Regions from separate parts of the Luteococcus sp. H101 genome, predicted to be linked through region 3. Evidence: riboswitches for the same ligand, from Rfam matches in the RefSeq annotation. Region 3 holds a riboswitch; each other region holds the start of a gene.
The links. A riboswitch is a leader RNA that binds a small molecule or an ion and turns the genes downstream of it on or off. The one in region 3 is predicted to bind cobalamin.
Positions count from the first base shown of each region.

Region 1: another riboswitch for cobalamin. It lies ahead of AAEX60_RS02220 (ABC transporter substrate-binding protein); the one in region 3 lies ahead of AAEX60_RS00990 (VWA domain-containing protein).
Region 2: another riboswitch for cobalamin. It lies ahead of mutA (methylmalonyl-CoA mutase small subunit); the one in region 3 lies ahead of AAEX60_RS00990 (VWA domain-containing protein).

Region 1 is NZ_JBCDMW010000007.1:107,280-114,522, reverse strand. It holds gene AAEX60_RS02235 (ABC-2 transporter permease) at 1-465, opposite strand, end outside; gene AAEX60_RS02230 (ABC transporter ATP-binding protein) at 506-1,330, opposite strand; gene AAEX60_RS02225 (GntR family transcriptional regulator) at 1,327-1,704, opposite strand; cobalamin riboswitch at 1,819-1,999, shown strand; gene AAEX60_RS02220 (ABC transporter substrate-binding protein) at 2,152-3,672, shown strand; gene AAEX60_RS02215 (ABC transporter permease) at 3,665-4,612, shown strand; gene nikC (nickel transporter permease) at 4,609-5,445, shown strand; gene AAEX60_RS02205 (ABC transporter ATP-binding protein) at 5,442-6,251, shown strand; gene AAEX60_RS02200 (ABC transporter ATP-binding protein) at 6,254-7,030, shown strand; gene AAEX60_RS02195 (GNAT family N-acetyltransferase) at 7,065-7,243, shown strand, end outside.
Region 2 is NZ_JBCDMW010000044.1:1,953-9,195, forward strand. It holds rRNA gene AAEX60_RS15915 (23S ribosomal RNA) at 1-1,345, opposite strand, end outside; rRNA gene AAEX60_RS15920 (16S ribosomal RNA) at 1,682-3,200, opposite strand; cobalamin riboswitch at 3,786-4,025, shown strand; gene mutA (methylmalonyl-CoA mutase small subunit) at 4,179-6,071, shown strand; gene scpA (methylmalonyl-CoA mutase) at 6,068-7,243, shown strand, end outside.
Region 3 is NZ_JBCDMW010000004.1:75,368-82,309, forward strand. It holds gene AAEX60_RS00990 (VWA domain-containing protein) at 123-2,366, opposite strand; cobalamin riboswitch at 2,394-2,551, opposite strand; gene AAEX60_RS00995 (polynucleotide kinase-phosphatase) at 2,587-5,082, opposite strand; gene AAEX60_RS01000 (3' terminal RNA ribose 2'-O-methyltransferase Hen1) at 5,075-6,544, opposite strand; gene cbiE (precorrin-6y C5,15-methyltransferase (decarboxylating) subunit CbiE) at 6,599-6,942, shown strand, end outside.

The sequences.
Region 1 (7,243 bases), on a different contig from region 3:
GCCCACTGCCGCAATCACCCCCAGGACAAGAACACCCCGGCTAGTGCCCCACTTCACGATGCAGGGGATCATCAGCGCGAGCATTGTCAGCACCCCGCCGAGCCCCGCGAACCATCCGAAGACTTGAGGAGAGTCGACCCCCAAGGCAGGTGCGGCGAGGTGCACCACCCACGCGACCAGCCAGGGCAGGAAGGTCACGGCTGCAGCCACCAGCACGAACAGGTAGTGGCCGCGCATCACGTCGGCCCGTCGGGCGGGCAGTGCGCCGAGGAACTGGGTCAACTCGCCCTGCTCGATGGTCGCGAACAGGTTCATCACCGCCATGACCGCGAAGACCGTGACGAAGGGGAGGAAGAAGCTGGTGTTTCCGGCCGCCAGCCCCAGCGTCGAGATCCCCAGGATGATGCCGAGCGCCCGGAACGCCGGCCTCATGATGCGTAGGTCCAGGACGAGGAACTTGATCATGGACGAGCCTTTCTGCTTGCGGGAAGGGTCTGCAGAAAAGTCACGCATGTCGCCCCTCCTTGGCCAGGGCGATCACGACCTGCTCCACGCTGGGCGCTTCGCTCAGCACACCATCCGGCAGCGCGACGGTGTCCTCGGTGCGCATGAGGCCGTCCCAGCCGGCGTCGTGCTGGCGAGCACCAAGCACCAACTGCTGAACCGGGGCGAGGGAATCACGCCCTCCCTTGACCAGTCGGAAGCCGTCGATCACCTCCTGCAGCGGACCACCGGCCACCAGCCGGCCAGCGCTCATCACGGCCAGATGATCGGCGATCTTCTCGATGTCGCTGGTGATGTGGGAGCTGAACAGGACGGTGTGGTTCTCGTCGGTCATGTACTCGGCGATCATGTCGATCAGTTCGCTGCGGGCCAGCGGGTCCAGACCGCTGGTGGGCTCGTCGAAGAGCAGCAGCTCGGCGTCGTGGGCCATGGCGATGGCCAGTTGCAGCTTCATCCCCATGCCGCGCGAGAGGTTGTGGACCCGCTTGTCCATCTCCAGGCCACCCCAGCCCGCGATCCGCTGGAAGGTGGCGTCGCTCCAGTTCGGGTAGAAGGGCTTCAACGCGGGCGCAATCTCGCGGAGCCGCCAGTTGCGGGGCAGGCTCGGGACGTCGAAGACGACGCCGACGCGCTCGCGGTCGATCAGCTGGCTGCTGCCCGACGTGGGGTGCACCAGCCCCAGGGCGATCTTGAGCAGGGTGGTCTTGCCGGCCCCATTGGCACCAACCAGGCCGGTCACGTAGCCGCGGGGCAACTCGAAGGTGATGGGCCCCAGCGAGAAGCCGGGGAAGTCCTTGGTGATGGCGTGCATCACGAGTGGGTTCATGATTCCTCCGTGAGAAGGGCGTCGAGCACCTGATGGAGCTCGGTGGGGGTCAGGGACGCGAGCCGTGCCGCCGCGATGGCCTTGCCGAGGTGGGCCTCGACGTCACGCAGCACCTGCTCGCGGACCAGTTCGGAGTCGCGGGGCAGGACGAAACTGCCCTTTCCCGGGACATTGGTGACGAAACCCTCGGCGGCCAGATCGCTGAACGCGCGGGTGGTCGTGATCACACTGACCTGCAGGTCGCGCGCCAGCCCACGGATGCTGGGCAGGGCGTCGCCTTCCGCGAGTTCCCCGCGCAGGATCGCGGCCTTGATCTGGGCCTTGATCTGCTCATAGATCGGCACGCCGCTGGTGTTCGAGAGCACAATGTCCATGGATCCCCCCTACTGTCTATATTCACTATAGACAGTAGGTACGATCAGTTCAAGGGCGGCGTCACCACATCTGCTTCCATGACCGACGCCGAGTTGGCTCTCCCCGTTGCTACGCTGCGCCACGTACACGTAGGTGCCCGTCAGGGCCCAACAGAGAAGCCGGTGTGATTCCGGCGCGGTCTCGCCACTGTGACAGGGAGGCCGCACTCACGATGCCACTGGCCCTTCGGGGCTGGGAAGGCGAGTGCGGCCAATGAACTGGAGCCAGGAGAACTGCCTGCGTGTTCGTTCAGGAATCCACGCAGATGGAGGGAACGAGAATGGGCGCACACCCGTGCCCGCTGCGAGCCACTGTTGGCCGGTCATCGGTCAGCCCTGTGGCCGAGTTCTGCTGCCTGGATTCTCTTCCGGGTGCCCCGGCATCCACGACACTGGAGAGAAACCACCATGAAGAAGACCCTCGTCGCCCTCGCGACAGCCGCCGTTGCCCTGACTGGATGCGGCATCCAGGATGACTCAGCATCGACGGGAGCCGCGCACACGCTGCGCCTGGTGACCGTCTACCCGGCCAACACCACCGACCCGCACATGGTGCAGACGGCCTTCATCCTCAATTCCGGCACCGTCGAGACGCTGGTCAAGCTGGACATCAAGACCGGTACCCTGAGTCCCGGTCTGGCCACGGCGTGGACCCAGAAGGGCAATACCTGGCAGCTCACCATCCGCGACGGGGTCACCTTCCACAACGGCAAGGCGTTGACCGCGCAGGTGGTGCAGCAGAACATCGAGCGGGCCATCAGCAAGAACCCCGGAGTCAAGGCGCTGCTGCCCATCGCGTCGATGAAGGCCGACGGTCAGACCCTGACGATCACCACCACCAAGCCCTATGCGGGCCTGATGAGCGAGTTCGTCCATTTCAACACCGCCATCATCGACCCCGAAGCCGGCATCGAGAAGCCCATCGGAACCGGCCCCTTCAAGTTCGACAGCTTCACGACCACCGGGGCGGCCGAACTGAGCCGCTTCGACGGCTACTGGGATGGCAGGGCCAGGCTGGAGCGGGCCACGATGACCGCGAACCAGGACGCGAATGCCCGGCTACTGGCGCTGCAGTCCGGCGAGGCCGACGTGATCTACCGGCCCTCCACCGAGACCCTTGACGGACTGAAGAAGGACGACCGGTACACCGTCGAGACCCGGACGGGAACCCGGGTCTACCACCTGCTGTTCAACTTCAAGGGCCCCCAGGCCGAACTCTGGGGGAAGCAGGACTTCCGTCAGGGAATCGACGCACTGCTGGACCGGCGGGCCATCGCCAAGACCGTGATGAGCGGCTACGGCGAGGCCACCGACAATCCCTTCGCCGGCAAGACCGCCGTTTCTCCCGGGCAGGTGACCCGGCCGTCCGGCAAGGAGGCGGCCCTCAGGTACTTCCAACGGGCCGGGCTGGAGGTCAGCAACGGAAAGGTGACCAGCAAGGGCAAGCCCCTCACCATGAACATCGTCACCTATGTGGCGCGGCCCGAGCTGCCCCAGATCGCCCAGGTGATGGAGAACTCCGCCAGCCAGGTCGGGATCACCTTCAAGATCGTCACCGCTGACAACATCGACGAGCACCTGACCAGCAAGGAATGGGATGTTGCCACCTATTCGGCCAATACCGTGACCCGCGGCGACGGGTCCTATTTCATCCACGGTTCACTCACCCCCGGCGGCGCACAGAACCACGGGCAGCTGGACGACCCCGCCCTGAACAAGCTGATCGATCGGTTCAACAGTGCGCCGGATGCCACCCAACGGGCCAGCGTGGCCAGACAGCTGGGGGTCACGGTCCGCGACCGCCAGCTCAACAGCTACCTGGTGGCACCGATGGAGACCGCCGCCTTCGCCAAGGGCGTCACGGGCTGGCAGACCCCCAGCAATGAGTTCGAGTACCCGATGATCACCAAGGACCTCGACCGTGGCTGACCCCCTGGTCCGGCTGCTGCGGCACACGGCCGGGATCGGATTCAGCATCTGGTTCCTCACCGTGGTGAGTTTCCTGGTGGTGGCCCTGGCACCCGGTGACGCCGCACTGTCGGTGCTGAGGGTGGACACCATCGCCCACAGCCAGGCCGAGATTGCTGCCTATCGCGCCCAGCTGGGGCTGGACGATCCGCTGCTGGTGCGGTACTGGCGTTATCTGTCGGGACTGCTGCGCGGGGACCTCGGGATGTCGGTGATGACCGGTCAGACGGTGGCGCACGAGTTGGGCGAGGCCCTGCCCGCAACCGCCCTGCTGGCACTGTCCTCCATCACCGTGACCCTGGTCCTGGTGGTTACCCTTGGAACCCTGGCCGCCACCCATCCCGACACATGGATCGATCGGCTGGTGTCCGCGGGGTGCTACCTGGGGGCCTCCATGCCCACCTTCTGGCTGGGACTGCTGCTGATCCAGTGGTTTGCGGTGGACCTGCGGTTGTTGCCGGCCTCGGGCTGGCGCGGTGGAGCCGGGCTGGTGCTGCCCTGCGCGGCCCTGGCCGTGGCGATCGCCCCGCCCTTCATCAAGCTCTTCCGCAACTCCTTCCAGGAGACCCAGCATCGGGATTTCGTCCGTTCGGCCCGCGCCCGGGGAGTTCCCGAGCGGGTGTTGCGTCGAGCGCACGTGCTGCGGGCCAGCCTGATTCCCGTCGTCACGATGATGGGCGTCAGCCTGGGCAGTCTGCTCTCGGGTTCCGTGGTGGTGGAGGCCGTCTTCGGGCTGCCCGGGGTGGGCAAGCTGGCCGTCGAGGCGGTCACCCGTCGCGACTATGCGGTGATCCAGGGCTTCATCCTGGTGATCGGGATCGCCATCATCGGGATCAACCTGCTGGTTGACCTGAGCTACCGCTGGATCAGCCCGGAAGTCCGGCTGAAAGGGACACGATGAATCGCACCGTCAACCGCAATACCGTGACCCTGGCCACCGCCACCGTGCTGCTCCTGTTGCTCGGGCTGGCTGGCCCGTGGCTGGCCCCGCACGATCCGCTGCAGGTGGATCTCACGCAGGCCTTGCTGCCAAGCAGTTGGCAGCACCTTGCCGGAACCGACCAACTCGGCCGCGACATCTGGTCCCGAATCCTCACCGGTGGCCGCACCACGGTCGGGATCTCCATGCTGGCGCTGGCGCTCTCGGCCGGGATCGGCGTACCGCTCGGTCTCTACTCGGGCTACCTGGGCGGCGGACTCGACTGGGCCCTGATGCGGCTCTGCGACGCCTTCATGGCGCTGCCTGAGTACGTGGTGGCCATCGTGCTGACCGGCCTGCTGGGCCCGGGCGTGTTCAACCTGGTCCTCGCGATCGTGGTGGTCAAGTGGATCGGCTACACCCGGCTGGTGCGCAGCATCGTCGTGGAGGAGAAGACCCGGGACTACTTCATGTCGGCCAGGATCAGTGGCGCACGGACCGCACGGATCATCCGCCGGCACCTGGTCCCCCACGTGATCGGGCCCGTGCTCAGCCTGGCGACGCTCGACATCGGCAAGATCGTGTTGCTGGTGGCCTCCTTGTCCTTCCTGGGGCTGGGTGTGCCCCAACCCTCCCCGGAATGGGGCGCCATGCTGAATGAGGGGCGCGCCTACTTCGGCCGGACCTCGTTGTTGATGTTCGCCCCGGGGCTGGCGATCTTCGTCGTGGTCCTGCTGACCAGCCTGGCCGGCGACGCGCTGGCCAAGCAGTACTCCACCGACCCCACCCGGATCACGACGGGAGCCGCCAGATGACCCTGCAGATCGAGGACCTGAGGGTCACGGCACCCCACGGGTTGGAGCTGGTGCACGGAATCGACGTCGAGGTGCAGCCCGGCGAATGGTTCGCACTGGGGGGCGAGAGCGGCTCCGGCAAGAGCGTGACCGCCCACGCCATCGGAGACCTGCTGCCGGTTGGCCTGACGCGCACGGCCCGAACGCTCCGGCTGGGTCAGCACGACCTGCTGACCCAGGGACGACGGCAGATGCGCCGGATCCGGGGCACGGAGATCTGCTACGTCTTCCAGAACTATGCCGGTGCCTTCTCCCCCTACCACCGGATCGGTGCCCACATGACGGAGGCCCTGGGGGCACACGGGACGACGAACAGTTCGGCGTACCACAGCACCATCCTGACCGCGCTGGAGGAGGTGGGCTTGGACCCGGAGGCCACGGCCAACCGATACCCCTTCCAGCTCAGCGGTGGCCAGCTGCAGCGGGTGGTGCTGGCGACGGCCGTCATGGCGCGACCGCGGCTGTTGATCGCCGACGAACCCACCACGGCCCTCGACGCCGTTACCCAGGCAGATGTGCTGGCCAGGATCGACCAGCTCCGGGCCAGCACGGGCTGCGCGGTGCTGTTCATCACCCATGACCTGCGCTGCGTCCGGACCCATGCCGACCGGATGGCGGTGCTGCGCCACGGCGAAATCGTGGAACAGGGCACCGTTGCCGAGATCACGGCCCGGCCCAGTCATCCCTACACCCGCGGCCTGCTCGCGGCGCTGCCACCGATCGATCGGGACCTCGACCGGCTGCCAGTCACCCAGCAGGGAGCGTGAGCATGTCATCGACCACACCGGCCCTGCTGGCCCAGGGCATCACCAAGACCTATCTGGGCGGGCTGCGCGCCGTCAGTGGCGTCGACCTGGCCATCGAACGAGGGCAGTGTCTGGCGCTGGTGGGCCAGAGCGGCTCCGGCAAGAGCACCCTGGCCCGCTGCCTGCTGGGCGTCGAGCCCATGGACTCCGGCCGAGTCTGGCTGGGCGACGACGAACTGACCGCCCTCAAGGGGAGGCCCTACCGTCACAGGCGGGCACGGATCCAGGCGGTCTTCCAGAGCGCCACCGACTCCTTCAACGCCCGGCTGCCACTGCTCACCTCAGTGCTGGAACCGCTAGACTGCCAGCCGGAGGTGCTGCGCCGGCGCGTCGCCGAGGCCGGCGGTCGTCGCCAGTTGGCGGAACAGCTGTTCGAGCGGGTGGAACTGCCCACCACCCTGCTGGACCGGATGCCCGGCCGGGTTTCCGGCGGCCAGCTGCAGCGGGCCGCGATTGCCCGGGCCCTGAGCATCGAGCCGGAGCTGATCGTGCTGGACGAACCCACCGCCAGTCTGGACGTCTCCCTCCAGGCCCGGATCCTGAACCTTCTCAAGGACCTGCAGGAGGATCTGCAGGTCTCGATGCTGTTCATCACCCATGACTTGGCGGCGGCACGATTCGTCGCCGACCAGATCGTCGTGATGCGCCACGGCCAGTTCATCGACGAGTTCCCCGCGCAGGACCTCTGCGCGGAGCAGCGAGATCCGTACACCCGGGAATTGGTCAGCCTGTTCAGTTGACCCACGTCAAGCATGGAAGAAAGATTGGAAGACCTTGCCTGAGCCCACCAAGAACCTCCCAGGAGTATCGGTCCGCGACGCCCGGCCGCAGGACCTCTCCGCGGTACGCGGACTGGTCCTGACCAGCGTCCGGGAGGATCACGGCCTGGACTACAACCCCATCTGGCATGCCGACCTTGATCGGGCGGAGGACTGTTACCTGCGTGACCCCCG
Region 2 (7,243 bases), on a different contig from region 3:
ACTCCACGGACTGGGTCACCCCGCCGCTTCACCGCACACACGACGCTCCCCTACCCACCCACACACCTGCCTTACAGAGGTTATTGTGTGAGTGCCACAGCTTCGGTGGATAACTTGAGCCCCGCTACATTGTCGGCGCGGAATCACTTGACCAGTGAGCTATTACGCACTCTTTCAAGGATGGCTGCTTCCAAGCCAACCTCCTGGTTGTCTGCGCAACTCCACATCCTTTTCCACTTAGTTATCTCTTGGGGACCTTAGCTGATGATCTGGGCTGTTTCCCTCTCGACTACGAACCTTATCGCCCGCAGTCTCACTGCCACGCTCTCACTTCCCGGCATTCGGAGTTTGGCTGATTTCGGTAAGCTTGTGGGCCCCCTAGACCATCCAGTGCTCTACCTCCGGAAAGAAACACGCGACGCTGCACCTAAATGCATTTCGGGGAGAACCAGCTATCACGTAGTTTGATTGGCCTTTCACCCCTATCCACAGCTCATCCCCTCGGTTTTCAACCCAAGTGGGTTCGGTCCTCCACGACGTCTTACCGTCGCTTCAACCTGGCCATGGATAGATCACTACGCTTCGGGTCTAGAGCGTGCGACTGTATCGCCCTGTTCGGACTCGCTTTCGCTACGGCTACCCCACACGGGTTAACCTCGCCACACACCACTAACTCGCAGGCTCATTCTTCAAAAGGCACGCCGTCACCCTCACGGGCTCCGACGGATTGTATGCGATCGGTTTCAGGTACTATTTCACTCCCCTCCCGGGGTACTTTTCACCTTTCCCTCACGGTACTTGTCCGCTATCGGTCACCAAGGAGTATTTAGGCTTAACGGGTGGTCCCGCCAGATTCACGCGGAATTTCAGGGGTTCCGCACTACTTGGGGTAACACTCACAAGTGCACAACATACGGTTACGGGACTCTCACCCACTCCGGTCCAGCTTCCCAACTGATTCACCTTCGCTGCACATTTCTCACTTGTTGATCACATGACAGTATGATCCGAATGGCCCCACAACACCGCGCATGCAACACCTGTCAGCTATCACACACACACGGTTTGGCCTCCTCCGCTTTCGCTCGCCACTACTCACGGAATCACTATTGTTTTCTTCTCCTACGGGTACTGAGATGTTTCACTTCCCCGCGTTCCCTCCAACTGCCCTATACATTCAGGCAGAGGTTGCCGGACACAACTCCGGTAACTTCAAGGTTTCCCTATTCGGAAATCCCAGGATCACAGCTCGTTTACCAGCTCCCCAGGGCTTATCGCAGGTTACAACGTCCTTCATCGGCTCTTGGTGCCTAGGCATCCACCGATCGCACTAAGTAGCTTGTAAAAAAACACTACAAAGATGCTCGCGTCCACTGTCCAGTTCTCAAAATACGGGCGACACCACCACCAACAACCACAACAGTCATCAGTATGCGGTTCGACACAGAGAGCGTCACCATGCGTGACCGACCCCTCAGAACCCCAACAGCGTGTCACACCCCTCCTCACGGACACCACCTCGTTCCACACCCCAAAAGGGCAGTACTAGAAACAACATCCACTCAGACGAGTGCATTGGTCAATGTTCCACAATCCAGAGCCACGACCGGCCAACAACGTGCGTGTTGGAACCAGCGTGAATGACAAACAACACAACGGCTGCCTGTACAAAGCTCCTTAGAAAGGAGGTGATCCAGCCGCACCTTCCGGTACGGCTACCTTGTTACGACTTAGTCCTAATCACCAGTCCCACCTTCGACAGCTCCCCCCCAAAAGGGTTGGGCCACTGGCTTCGGGTGTTACCGACTTTCATGACTTGACGGGCGGTGTGTACAAGCCCCGGGAACGTATTCACCGCAGCGTTGCTGATCTGCGATTACTAGCGACTCCGACTTCATGGGGTCGAGTTGCAGACCCCAATCCGAACTGAGACCGGCTTTTTGAGATTCGCTCACCCTTACAGGCTCGCAGCTCATTGTACCGGCCATTGTAGCATGCGTGAAGCCCTGGACATAAGGGGCATGATGACTTGACGTCATCCCCACCTTCCTCCGAGTTGACCCCGGCGGTCTCCAATGAGTCCCCACCACTACGTGCTGGCAACATTGGACGAGGGTTGCGCTCGTTGCGGGACTTAACCCAACATCTCACGACACGAGCTGACGACAGCCATGCACCACCTGTGTACCGACCAAAAAGGGGCCTCCATCTCTGAAGGTTTCCGGTACATGTCAAACCCAGGTAAGGTTCTTCGCGTTGCATCGAATTAATCCGCATGCTCCGCCGCTTGTGCGGGGCCCCGTCAATTCCTTTGAGTTTTAGCCTTGCGGCCGTACTCCCCAGGCGGGGTACTTAATGCGTTAGCTGCGGCACGGATCACGTGGAATGTGACCCACACCTAGTACCCACCGTTTACGGCGTGGACTACCAGGGTATCTAAGCCTGTTTGCTCCCCACGCTTTCGCTTCTCAGCGTCAGGAAAGTCCCAGAGAACCGCCTTCGCCACCGGTGTTCCTCCTGATATCTGCGCATTCCACCGCTCCACCAGGAATTCCGTTCTCCCCTAACTTCCTCTAGTCTGCCCGTATCAGAAGCAGGCTCAGGGTTAAGCCCTGAGTTTTCACTTCTGACGCAACAAACCGCCTACAAGCTCTTTACGCCCAATAATTCCGGACAACGCTCGCACCCTACGTATCACCGCGGCTGCTGGCACGTAGTTGGCCGGTGCTTCTTCTACGCATACCGTCACTCTCGCTTCGTCTGCGTTGAAAGCGGTTTACAACCCGAAGGCCGTCATCCCGCACGCGGCGTTGCTGCATCAGACTTCCGTCCATTGTGCAATATTCCCCACTGCTGCCTCCCGTAGGAGTCTGGGCCGTATCTCAGTCCCAATGTGGCCGGTCGCCCTCTCAGGCCGGCTACCCGTCGAAGCCTTGGTGAGCCACTACCTCACCAACAAGCTGATAGGCCGCGAGCCCATCCCAAACCAAAAAATCTTTCCAACAACCACCATGCGATGAAAGCTGAATATCCAGTATTAGCCACCGTTTCCGGCGGTTATCCCAGAGTCTGGGGCAGGTTACTCACGTGTTACTCACCCGTTCGCCACTCGTGTACCCCGAAGGGCCTTACCGTTCGACTTGCATGTGTTAAGCACGCCGCCAGCGTTCGTCCTGAGCCAGGATCAAACTCTCCGTTGAAAAATATCGACAACCACCAAAGGCGGCAACGTCGTCACATCAACAAGTTCGAAACCCGACATACCAGAAAACTGGCAAATCAAAATTCCATACTCAAAGAAACCATAACCACCAACCAAACCCCCACAAAAGGGATCCAATCAATGGCCACGGGTAAATTTAGGCATTGACCTTAGACACGCTGTTGAGTTCTCAAGTTTCGGGCACGACCCGCGCTCACATCCCACGACGCTCGCTTGGGGCAACTCGACAACCTTACCGGCAATCTTTCGGAGTGTCAACTCCGATCCTCGACCGGCTGGCAGTGGGCCATGCGTCGCAACGCCTGACTTCCTGCCGTGGACTGCCTTGCGGCAACCCGTTCAACTTTAGTTCATCGAACTTTCCGTTGCAAATCCGTCGTTTCCGGCGGATCTGGCGCCATCATGCCCCGGGCTTGGCCGGAGCGGCAGGCGCGAGAGAAGACTATAGCCACTCCGCGGCGCGTCGTCCACTCGGCGCCGAGACGGTCGACCGGGCGCGCCTACGGTCTGACCACAAGTGCCATTTTCTCACCCCGCCACCCCCGCGCAGACAGGCCTCCCGCTAGGGTTTGAAGTGCTGGTTCGACCTGTGCACGCAGGCCGACGCAAGAGGGAATCCGGCGAGAATCCGGAACTGTCCCGCAGCGGTGAGTGGGAACGACACCACCCGTCCGGCATGCGAGGGATCGCACGCCACCGGACGAGCAGCACTGGGTCTGGGCCTGGGAAGCGGTGGTCGAGGAAGACGCCTTCGGGCGAAGTGCCCACGAGTCCGAATACCTGCCAGCGGCGTCGTACCCGCCAGGTGCGAGCGCAGGGGCGCCGGCCCCGGGATCAGTCCTGCAGGGTGTTCCCGGGCTCACGCGTCACCACCAGAACGGAACCGAGGAGTCCACACGTCAGGTCGGTCACCCTTCGGGGGAGCCGACGACAACCTCATCGGAGCAGGAGTCCCATGACAACGACTGAGCCGGACGCCCGCGGGGGTGCTGGAGAGTTCAAGCTCGCCAGCGACTTCGCGAAGCCGGGGATGGACAAGTGGCGCGAGGCAGCCGCCAAGGTCCTGAACCGCGGACGTCCAGAAGACAAGCTACTGACCGGTGACCAGGCGGTTGCCCGACTGGTCACCACCACCGTCGACGGCGTGGAGATCGCGCCCATCTACACGCTGGAGGATGCCCCGAAGGAGCTGGGCTACCCCGGCGTCGCCCCCTTCACCCGCGGCACCACAGTGCACAATGGCGAGGCCGACGCGTGGGATGTGCGGGCCCTGCACGAGGATCCCGATGCGGCCTTCACCAGCCAAGCGGTGCTCACCGACCTGGAGCGCGGCGCCAGCAGCCTGTGGTTCCGGGTTGACCCCGACGCCATCAAGGCCGAGGACCTGGCCCGCACACTGGAGGGCGTGCTGCTGGAGCTGATCACCGTCGAGGTGTCCAGCCGTACCGACCAGGAGGCCGCCGCCGAGGCGCTGCTGCAGGTCCTGGACGCCAGCGACAAGCCGCGCAACCACAAGTCCGCCGTGCTGGGCCTGGACCCGATCGGTCTGGCCGCCCTCAACGGCACCACTCCCGAGCTGGGCGCGCTGGCCGAGTGGGTCAAGAAGCTGGACGGGATGCGGAGCTCCCGCGCCATCGTCGTGGACGCCACCATCTGGCACAACGCCGGCGCCGGCGACGTGCACGAGCTGGGCTACGCGCTGGCCACCGGTGCCGAGTACGTCCGGGCACTGATCGACCAGGGGCTCACCCCCGACCAGGCCTTCGACGCGATCGACTTCCGGGTCACCGCCACCGTCGACCAGTTCGCCACGATTGCCCGGCTGCGCGCGCTGCGCACCTGCTGGTCCAAGGTGGGCGAGGTCTTCGGGGTCTCCGAGGCCAAGCGGGGTGCCCGGCAGCACGCCGTCACCTCCTGGCGCGAGGTCACCCGCGACGACGCCTACGTGAACATGCTGCGCGGCACCATGAGCACCTTCGCCGCCGGTATCGGTGGCGCCGAGGCGATCACCGTGCTGCCCTTCGACACCGCGTGGGGCCTGCCCGGCGACTTCAGCCGTCGCATTGCCCGCAACACCCAGGTGATCCTGGCCGAGGAGTCCAACATCGTCCGGGTCAATGACCCGGCGGGCGGCTCCTGGTATGTCGAGTCCCTCACCAAGAAGCTGGCCGAGGCCGGCTGGGCTGTCTTCGGCAAGCTCGAGGCTGCCGGTGGCATGGCCAAGGCCGTTGTCGACGGGCTTGCCAAGACCGAGCTGGAGCCGGTGATCGCCGAGCGCGCCAAGCGCCTGGCCACCCGCAAGAAGCCGATCACCGGTGTCTCCGAGTTCCCGAACATCGAGGAGCTGGACGTCACCACCGCCCGCCCCCGCCCCGAGGCCCCGGCCTTCGCCGGGCTCGAATGGCACCGGGACTCCGAGGTCTTCGAGGCCATGCGCGACGCCGTCAAGGCCCAGCCCAATGCCTCGGTCTTCCTGGCCTGCCTGGGCCAGCGTCGTGACTTCGGTGCCCGGGAGGGCTTTGCCGGCAACCTCTTCCACGTTGCCGGGCTGCCCACGCCCAAGGCCGAGGGCGGCTCCACCGAGGAGATCGTCGCGGCCTTCAAGCAGGCCGGCACGCCCGTTGCCTGCCTGTGCTCCAATGCCAAGGTCTACGCCGAGCAGGCACTGCCCGTCGCCAAGGCCCTGAAGGAGGCCGGTGCCAAGACCGTGTACCTGGCCGGCAACCTGAAGGAGCTGGGCGAGGGCGCATCCGAAGCCGAAGGAGTCATTGACGGCACCGTCGCCCTGGGCGTCGACGTCGTCACTCTGCTCGGCACCACCCTCGACACGTTGGGAGTCTCCAAGTGAGCACCGAGGTTCGTTTCGATTCCGTCCCGCTGGACGAGCAGGCCATCCCGGCCGACGCCCAGGCCCAGTTCGAGCAGCTGCTCGCGCAGGCGCCCGCCGTCGAGCAGTGGGTGACCCCCGAACAGCTGCCGGTTGAGCACATCTACGGCACGGACGTCTACGAGGGCATGGACTTCCTGGAGACCATGCCGGGCATCCCACCCTTCCTCCGCGGCCCGTACGCCACCATGTACACCAACCAGCCGTGGACCATCCGCCAGTACGCCGGCTTCTCGACGGCCGCCGAGTCCAATGCCTTCTACCGTCGCAACCTGGCGGCCGGGCAGAAGGGCCTGTCGATCGCCTTCGACCTGGCGACCCACCGGGGCTACGACTCCGACCACCCGCGCGTCTCCGGCGACGTGGGCATGGCCGGCGTGGCCGTCGACTCGATCCTGGACATGCGCCAGCTCTTCGACGGCATCCCGCTGGACCAGATGAGCGTCTCGATGACCATGAACGGCGCCGTGCTTCCCGTGCTGGCGCTCTACGTGGTGGCGGCCGAGGAGCAGGGGGTGAAGCCGGAGCAGCTGGCCGGCACGATCCAGAACGACATCCTCAAGGAGTTCATGGTTCGTAACACCTACATCTACCCGCCGCTGCCGTCGATGCGGATCATCGCGGACATCTTCGCCTTCACCAGCGCGAACATGCCCAAGTTCAACTCGATCTCCATCTCCGGCTACCACATGCAGGAGGCCGGAGCGACGGCCGACATCGAGATGGCTTACACCCTGGCCGACGGCGTGGAGTACATCCGCGCCGGCGAGTCCGTGGGCCTCCAGGTGGACAAGTTCGCTCCCCGCCTGAGCTTCTTCTGGGCGATCGGCACCAACTTCTTCATGGAGGTGGCCAAGATGCGTGCGGCTCGCATGCTCTGGGCCCGCCTGGTGAAGCAGTTCAATCCGCAGAACCCGAAGTCGATGAGCCTGCGCACCCACTCGCAGACCTCCGGCTGGTCCCTGACCGCGCAGGATGTTTACAACAACGTGGTGCGCACCTGCATCGAGGCGATGGCCTCCACCCAGGGCCAGACGCAGTCCCTGCACACCAATGCCCTCGACGAGGCCATTGCGCTGCCGACAGACTTCAGCGCCCGGATTGCCCGCAACACCCAGCTGTTCATCCAGCAG
Region 3 (6,942 bases):
CAACTGTAGTTCACAAACCGCGAGGTCAAGTGTTGGTCACCAGGGCCAGTCCCGTGTCAGCATTTCGTGCAGCCCAAGCTGATCCATGCGTCAACACCATATTGGCGGTCAGTCGTGGAGGCTCATCCCGCGGCCGGCGTCTCCGGCGGGCCAGGGATGGTGCGCTGGCGGACCGTGCTGGTCAGCGCGTCGGCGGTGACGTCGGCGACGGGCAGGTGCTCGGCCTGCAGGTGGGTGGCAAGCTTGTGCGCCAGGCCCATCCGCAGCGGGCCCTGTTCGCCGTCGATCACCACCGTCGAGATTCCCAGCCCGGCAACGAAATCTGCGGCCTGGATGGACCGGGCGACGGCATCGGGGCCGGCCGTGGCGCGACCGTCGGTGACCACCACCAGCAGGGGCCTCAGGTGAGGGTCGCGCAGTTGTTCGCGACTCAGCACCCGGGCGGCCTCCAACAGCCCCTCCGCCAGGGGAGTGCGGCCGCCGGCCGGAACCTCGTCGAGCCGGGCCGCCGCGATGTCCACCGAATTGGTGGGTGGCAGCACCAGCTCCGCCCCGGCGCCGCGGAAGCTGATCAGCCCCACCTTGTCCCGGCGGCGATAGGCGTCCAGCAGCAGGCTGAGGATCGCGGTCTTGACCTGCACCATTCGCTTGCGCGCGGCCATCGACCCCGACGCGTCGACGCAGAAGAGCACCAGATTGGCCTCGCGTCCCTCGCGGACGGCCAGCCGGATGTCCTCGGCGCGCAGATCCAGGCGAGTGCCTTCCCTCCCCGTTCCCCGAGCTGATCGGGGGGTCTCGGCAGGCTCGGCCATCGTGGTTGGGTTGGCTGGGGCAGCCGCGTCCCGGCGACGGGGCTGTTCCCCGGCGGCGGCGCGCAGGGTCTCCACCAGGTGCAGCGATCCGGTCGAGTCGCCATTCGGGCGACGGGCGCCAACCCGTCGCCCACTACTGGTGATGGCCCGGCTGCGCTTGCCCGCAGCACCATCTCCCACCCCGCGCACGGTCAGCGTACGCGGCCGGGGCGACGGCGTGGCGGCCCTCACCACGGTCTGCGCCCCGTCCGAGGCCGCGTCCGGGGGAAGGGGCGGCGGGGGCAGCGGCAGGTCCTCCTCTTGCCCCTCGACAGGCTCGGGGTCCGTGAAGTCGGCACCACCGTCCTGCGGGCTGGGCGGCTCCGGCGGGGTCAGCTCACCGTCGTCACCCTCACCGCCTTTTGGGTCGCGATCATCCTCCGGGGCATCGTCGGGGCCTTGGCCTGGGTCGGGCTGCTGCTCCTCCGGCTCGGGCGGAAGTTCGTCGTCGCCCAAGAGCTGGTCCAGCAGGTCCTCGTCCAGACCGGGGGCGTCGAAGGGATTGCGTCGACGCCGGTGTGGCAGCGCCAGCAGGGCGGCCTGGCGGATGTCGGCCTTGGTCACGGCGGTGCGGCCCTGCCAGGCAGCGTGGGTGATGGCGGTGCGGGCGGTGACGATGTCGGCACGCAGGCCGTCCACCTCGAAGGCGGCGCAGATCTCCGCGATCTTCAACAGCGCCGCATCACCCAGCCGGACACTGGGCAGCAGCTCCGTGGCGCGGGCGATCCGCTGGCTCAGGGTCTCATCGGCCGCCTGGTAGCGGGCCTGGAAACCGGCCGGGTCAGCGTCGTAGGCCATCCGACGGCGCACCACCTCGGCGCGAAGTTGCCAGTCCCGCGGGGCGGCCACCTCGACGGTCAGGCCGAAGCGGTCCAGCAGCTGGGGGCGCAGCTCGCCCTCCTCCGGGTTCATGGTGCCGATCAGCACGAAGCGCGCCGCGTGCTCGATGGAGACGCCGTCGCGTTCCACCGTCGCCCGGCCCATGGCGGCGGCATCCAGCAGCAGATCCACCAGGTGGTCGTGCAGCAGGTTCACCTCGTCGACGTAGAGGATCCCGCGATGCGCCTTGGCCAAGAGCCCCGGCTCGAACTCCACATTGCCGTGTGACAAGGCGCTTTCCAGGTGGATGGAGCCCAGCACCCGGTCTTCGGTGGCGCCGACGGGCAGTTCCACCAGCCGCACCGCCCGGCTGGTGACCGACTCGATGTCGAAGGGGCCGTCGGGCGAGGTGGCGCGCGGATCGGCCGGGTCGATGGAGAAGCGATCGCCCTGGAAGACGTCGATCGGCGGCAGCACGGCGGCCAGCGCGCGCACGGCGGTGGACTTCGCCGTGCCCTTCTCGCCGCGGACCAGCACGCCGCCGATCTGCGGCTGGATGGTGGTCAGCACCAGGGCCAGACCCATGGCGTCCAGGTCGTCGGACTCACAGCCGACGATGGCGGAGAAGGGGAAGTGCTGGTGCGTCAGCGCCGTGGGCGCCTTCTGGGGTGACTGAGACTTCTGTGACAAGGGCATTCGAGGCTCCCGCTCAAGTGGCCGATGGATGGTCAGTGGCTCGAGGCCGGTCTTCGGACTCGTCGGGTGCGTGCGTGACGCCCCGGCTCACCGCAGCGGGCCTGTGCCGGATTCCCACCGGCTTCCCAGATTCTCCCCAACCCCCGGCGGACCGGTTCGGAGGCACCTCGGGCCAAGTGAGGCCCACCCTAGCGTTTTCCAGGGCCGGGCCACACCGCCGTCACAAGCGCGGATCCACCGGCTCCGACTCCATGGCCAGCACCGCGAAGACCGGCTCGTGCACCCGCCACAACGGTTCGTCGCGCACCAGCCGGTGCAGCGATTCCAGCCCCAGCGCGTACTCCCGCAGCGCCAGCGAGCGCTTCTTGCCCAGGTTGCGGTTCTTCAGCCGGGTGAGGTTGCGCTCCACCGTGTAGTCCGGGCCGTAGATGATCCGCAGGTACTCCCGCCCGCGGACCTTGAGGCCGGGCTGCATCAGCGCACCCTTCTGTGTGTGGCTCAGGTTGGCCAGCGGCTTGACCACCATTCCCTCGCCGCCCGCGCCGGTCAGCTCCTCCCACCACGCCACGCCCTCGGCCACCGAGCTCGGATCCTCGACGTCCACCTCCAGCTGTCGGGTGCGACGGATCAGCTCGGGATCCGCCTCGGCCAACCGGTCCGCGACGGCCAGGTGCCAGCGGTGGTCGCGGGTCTCGAAGGTGCTGCCTTGTGCCGCCAGCACCTGGAAGGGCGCCAGCTGCACCCCGGCCAGACCTCGGGTTGGCCAGGCATAACGCCGCCAGGCCTGGTCATAGGCGTGGGCATTGGCCAGGCTCTGCCGGGCGGCGGCCAACTCGTCGGCCAGCTCCAGCCCGCGCCCGACGCCGGCCTCCAGCGCCGCCACCTCGGCGGTCAACGACAGCTTCGCGGCCGCGGCGACGGCGGCATACTGCTCCCGCAGCATCCCCTCCGATTTCATCGACCACGGCAGCAGCTCCGCATCCAGCAGCAGCCAGCTGCTGCCCAGCTCCTCGAACAGCCCGGCGGCGGTGGCGGCCCGGCGCAGCCGTCCGGTGAACTCGGCCTGAAGCTTGGGCGGCAGGAAGGCCCGGCCGGTGCGGGTGTGCACCACATCGCCATCGTCGTGCAGCCGAACCACGGCCCGCGAACCCATGTGCTTCTCCTGGCAGACCACCCGTCCGGCGCCCCACTCGCGGAACTGGCTGAAGGCCTCATCGGGGTGTTCCAAGTGGTCAGGGCGCTTGGACGTGGCCACCGGGGACATCGTCGGCGGCAGATAGGCCAGCTGCGACGGGTGCAGCGCGAAGCGACTCATCACCTCCAGCGCGCCGGCGGCATTCTCCGCGGGAATGGAGACGCGGCCCAGCAGCTCGGTTTCGACATTCCGCAACCCCAGCACGTCGTCCAGCCGAAGTTCGTCGGGCGCGCGTTCGGCCGTCGCGAAGGGTTTGACCGGCTGGTAGTGCACCGCGTGCGCGGCCACCTGCACCGTCTCCCGTTCCGGGTAACGCAGCGCGGAGAGTTGCCCGCCGAAGACCACGCCGGTGTCCAGGCAGAGCGTGCTGTTCACCCACTCCAGCCGCGGCGTGGGGGTGTGGCCATAGACCACCATCGCCTGGCCGCGGTATTCGTCGGCCCACGGGTAGCGAACCGGCAGGCCGAACTCGTCGGTCTCGCCGGTGGTGTCACCGTAGAGCGCGAAGGAGCGCACCCGACCCGACGCCCGCCCGTGGTAGGCCTCCTTCAACCCGGCGTGGGCCACCACCAGTTTCCCGTCGTCCAGTACCAGGTGGGAGACCAGGGAATAGCACCACTCCCGCACCGCAGCCCGGAAGCTGGCCGGCTGGGCGTCGAGCTCCGCCAGGGTGGTCTCCAAACCGTGGCTGACCTGCACCTTTGCCCCGTCCAGGGCCCGGACCAGCTTGGCCTCGTGGTTGCCGGGCACCGCCAGCGCATGGCCGGCGGCGGTCATTCCCATGGCCAGCCGCAGCACGTCGACCGTGCCGGGGCCACGATCCACCAGGTCACCGACGAAGATGACGGTGCGGCCGTCGGGGTGTTCCGCGTCCACCGCGTGACCGTCGTGGTCGCGGCTGATCCGGTAGCCCAGGGTCTTCAGCAGCTCCACCAGCTCGTCGAAGCAGCCGTGCACGTCACCGACGATGTCGAAGGGGCCATGCAGGTGCTTGTGGTTGTTCAGCAGCGGATCGCGAACAATCCGGGCCTGCTCGATCTCCTCGGTGGAGCCCAGCACCGTGATGTGTCGGAATCCCTCGCGCTGCAGGCCCTTGAGGGACTTGGCCAGTTGTGCGGCCTGCCGGCGCACCGGCCCCTCACCGAAGGCGCGATCCGGCCGGTGGGTGTTGCGCTCGATCGCCACTGCCGGATCGACGTCGAGCACGATCGCGACCGGCAGCACGTCCTGCTCCTTGGCCACCCGGACCAATTCCTTGCGGGCCTGGGGCGACGTGTTGGTGGCGTCCACCACGGTCAGCAGGCCGCGCTCCAACCGCTTGCCGACGATGTGGTGCAGGATCTCGAAGGCGTCGGCGGAGGCGGACTGGTCATTCTCGTCACCGCTGACCAGGCCGCGGCAGAAGTCCGAGCTGACCGCCTCGAAGGGCGCGAACTTCTCCCGCGCGAAGGTGGACTTGCCCGCGCCGGAGACCCCGATCAGGGCCACCAGGCAGAGTTCCGGGACGTGGACGTCAGCCATGGGAGGCCTCCTCGGTGCGGGTGAAGACGGCCAGTTGGGTGGGTGGGCCGAGCTCGGGGTCGTCGTCGCCGATGCCGCCGAGCGTCACCCGGTAGCCGTAGGCCTGGGCGACCCGTGCGGCCCACGCGGCGAACTGTTCCCGGGTCCACTCGAAGCGGTGGTCCGGGTGGCGCAGCTGGCCCGCCCCCAGCCCGTAGCGGGCATTGTGCTCGCCATTCGGCGTTGTCACGATCACCTGGCCGGGCTGCGCGGCGCCGAAGATGTTGGCCTCCAGCGACGGGTGCCGATCCTCGTCGACGTGCTCCAGCACCTCCACCAGCAGGATCGCGTCGAAGCCGGTCAGGGCGTCGTCCCGATAGGTGACCGACGACTGGCGCAGGGTCAGCTTGCCGCGCACCGTGTCGCTCAGCCGGTCCAGGTTGAGCTTGCGTTCCGCCCGTTCCAGCTCACGGGCCGAGACGTCGAGTCCCAGCACCCGGGTGAACTGCGGGTCGGGCAGCAGGTGGCGCAGGAAGGCGCCCTCGCCGCAGCCGACGTCGGCGACGCTGTGCGCCCCGCCGCGGTGCAGCTCGGCCAGGACTGCTTCCAGGCGGAGTTTGCGCAGCGGATGGCGCGCTTCGGGTTCGTTGTCCGTGGCCTCGGCTTCGGTGATCTCCGCCTCGGCGTCGTCAGTCTCGGGGGAGTCCACCTCGGCGGGGAGCCGGTCGTCGAGTTCCTCCAGCCGGGTCAGGGCGTCGTCCACCAGGCCGCGATGCGCGCCCAAGTAGCGGCCGGTGATGAACTCGCGTTGTGGATGGCCGGGCAGCCAGTCGCCGCCGCGCCGCAGCAGCTTGTCGACCTCGTCGGTGCTGATCCAGTAGTGCTTGCCCCGGTCCAGCACGGGCAGCAGGACGTAGAGGTGGCTGAGCGCGTCGGCCAGCCGCAGGGTGCCGGTGAGGGTGACGTCCAGATAGGGCGACGGACCCCAGTCGAAGCCGGCATCCTGTTCCAGCAGGGGAGTGCTGCGGGTCTCCACCTGCCAACCCAGCGGCCCGAACAGGCTGGTGACCAGCTCATTCGCGTCCTGTCCCTGGTCGGGGCGGACGGCCATCGCCGGCAGGTGCACGGTCAGCGGCAGCGGGCTGGCGGCCAGGTCCGGGCGGGCATCGCAGCGGCCGTTGAGGGCGGTGGTGAAGACCTTGCCGATCGCCAGTGCCAGCATGGAGCCCGCCGCGTAGGGGCGGTCGTTGACGTACTGGCCCAGGGTGCCGGGCTGCGCCTTGATGCCGCGCTGCTTGACCAGCGCGATCGGGTCGACGGTGACGCTCAGCGCCACGGTGCACCGCTCGTCGCTGGCCTCCGGGTAGTAGACCGTCGCGGTGCCCACGCTGAGGCTGCTGCGCTGCACGCGCTCCGGATGCTTGTGCAGCAGGAAGCCCAGGTCGGACGCCGAGGGCGCGGTGGAGGTCAGGGTGAGCAGCATCCCACCAGTCTGGCACTGGGGCGGGCCGCAGCCGTGCCGCTAGCGTTGGGCACCATGAGCTCCGAGCGACCGGTTGACGTGGTGGGGGTTGGCGCCGACGGCTGGGATGGCCTGCCCGAACGATTGCGACGGCTGGTGCTCGACGCCGACGTGGTGCTGGGCGGCGCCCGCCACCTGGCGATGCTCCTCGAGGGGTCCCCGCGCCCAACTCGCCTGCCGTGGCCCTCCCCACTACGGGAGAAGCTGCCCGCGCTGCTGGATTGCTTGCCCGCCGATGCGACGGTGGTGGTGCTGGCCTCCGGTGATCCGCTGGTCAGCGGGATCGGCACGACGCTGATCGGGATGCTGGGCGCGGAGCGGGTCCGGATCCACCCCGCCGTTTCCTCGGTGGCCCTGGC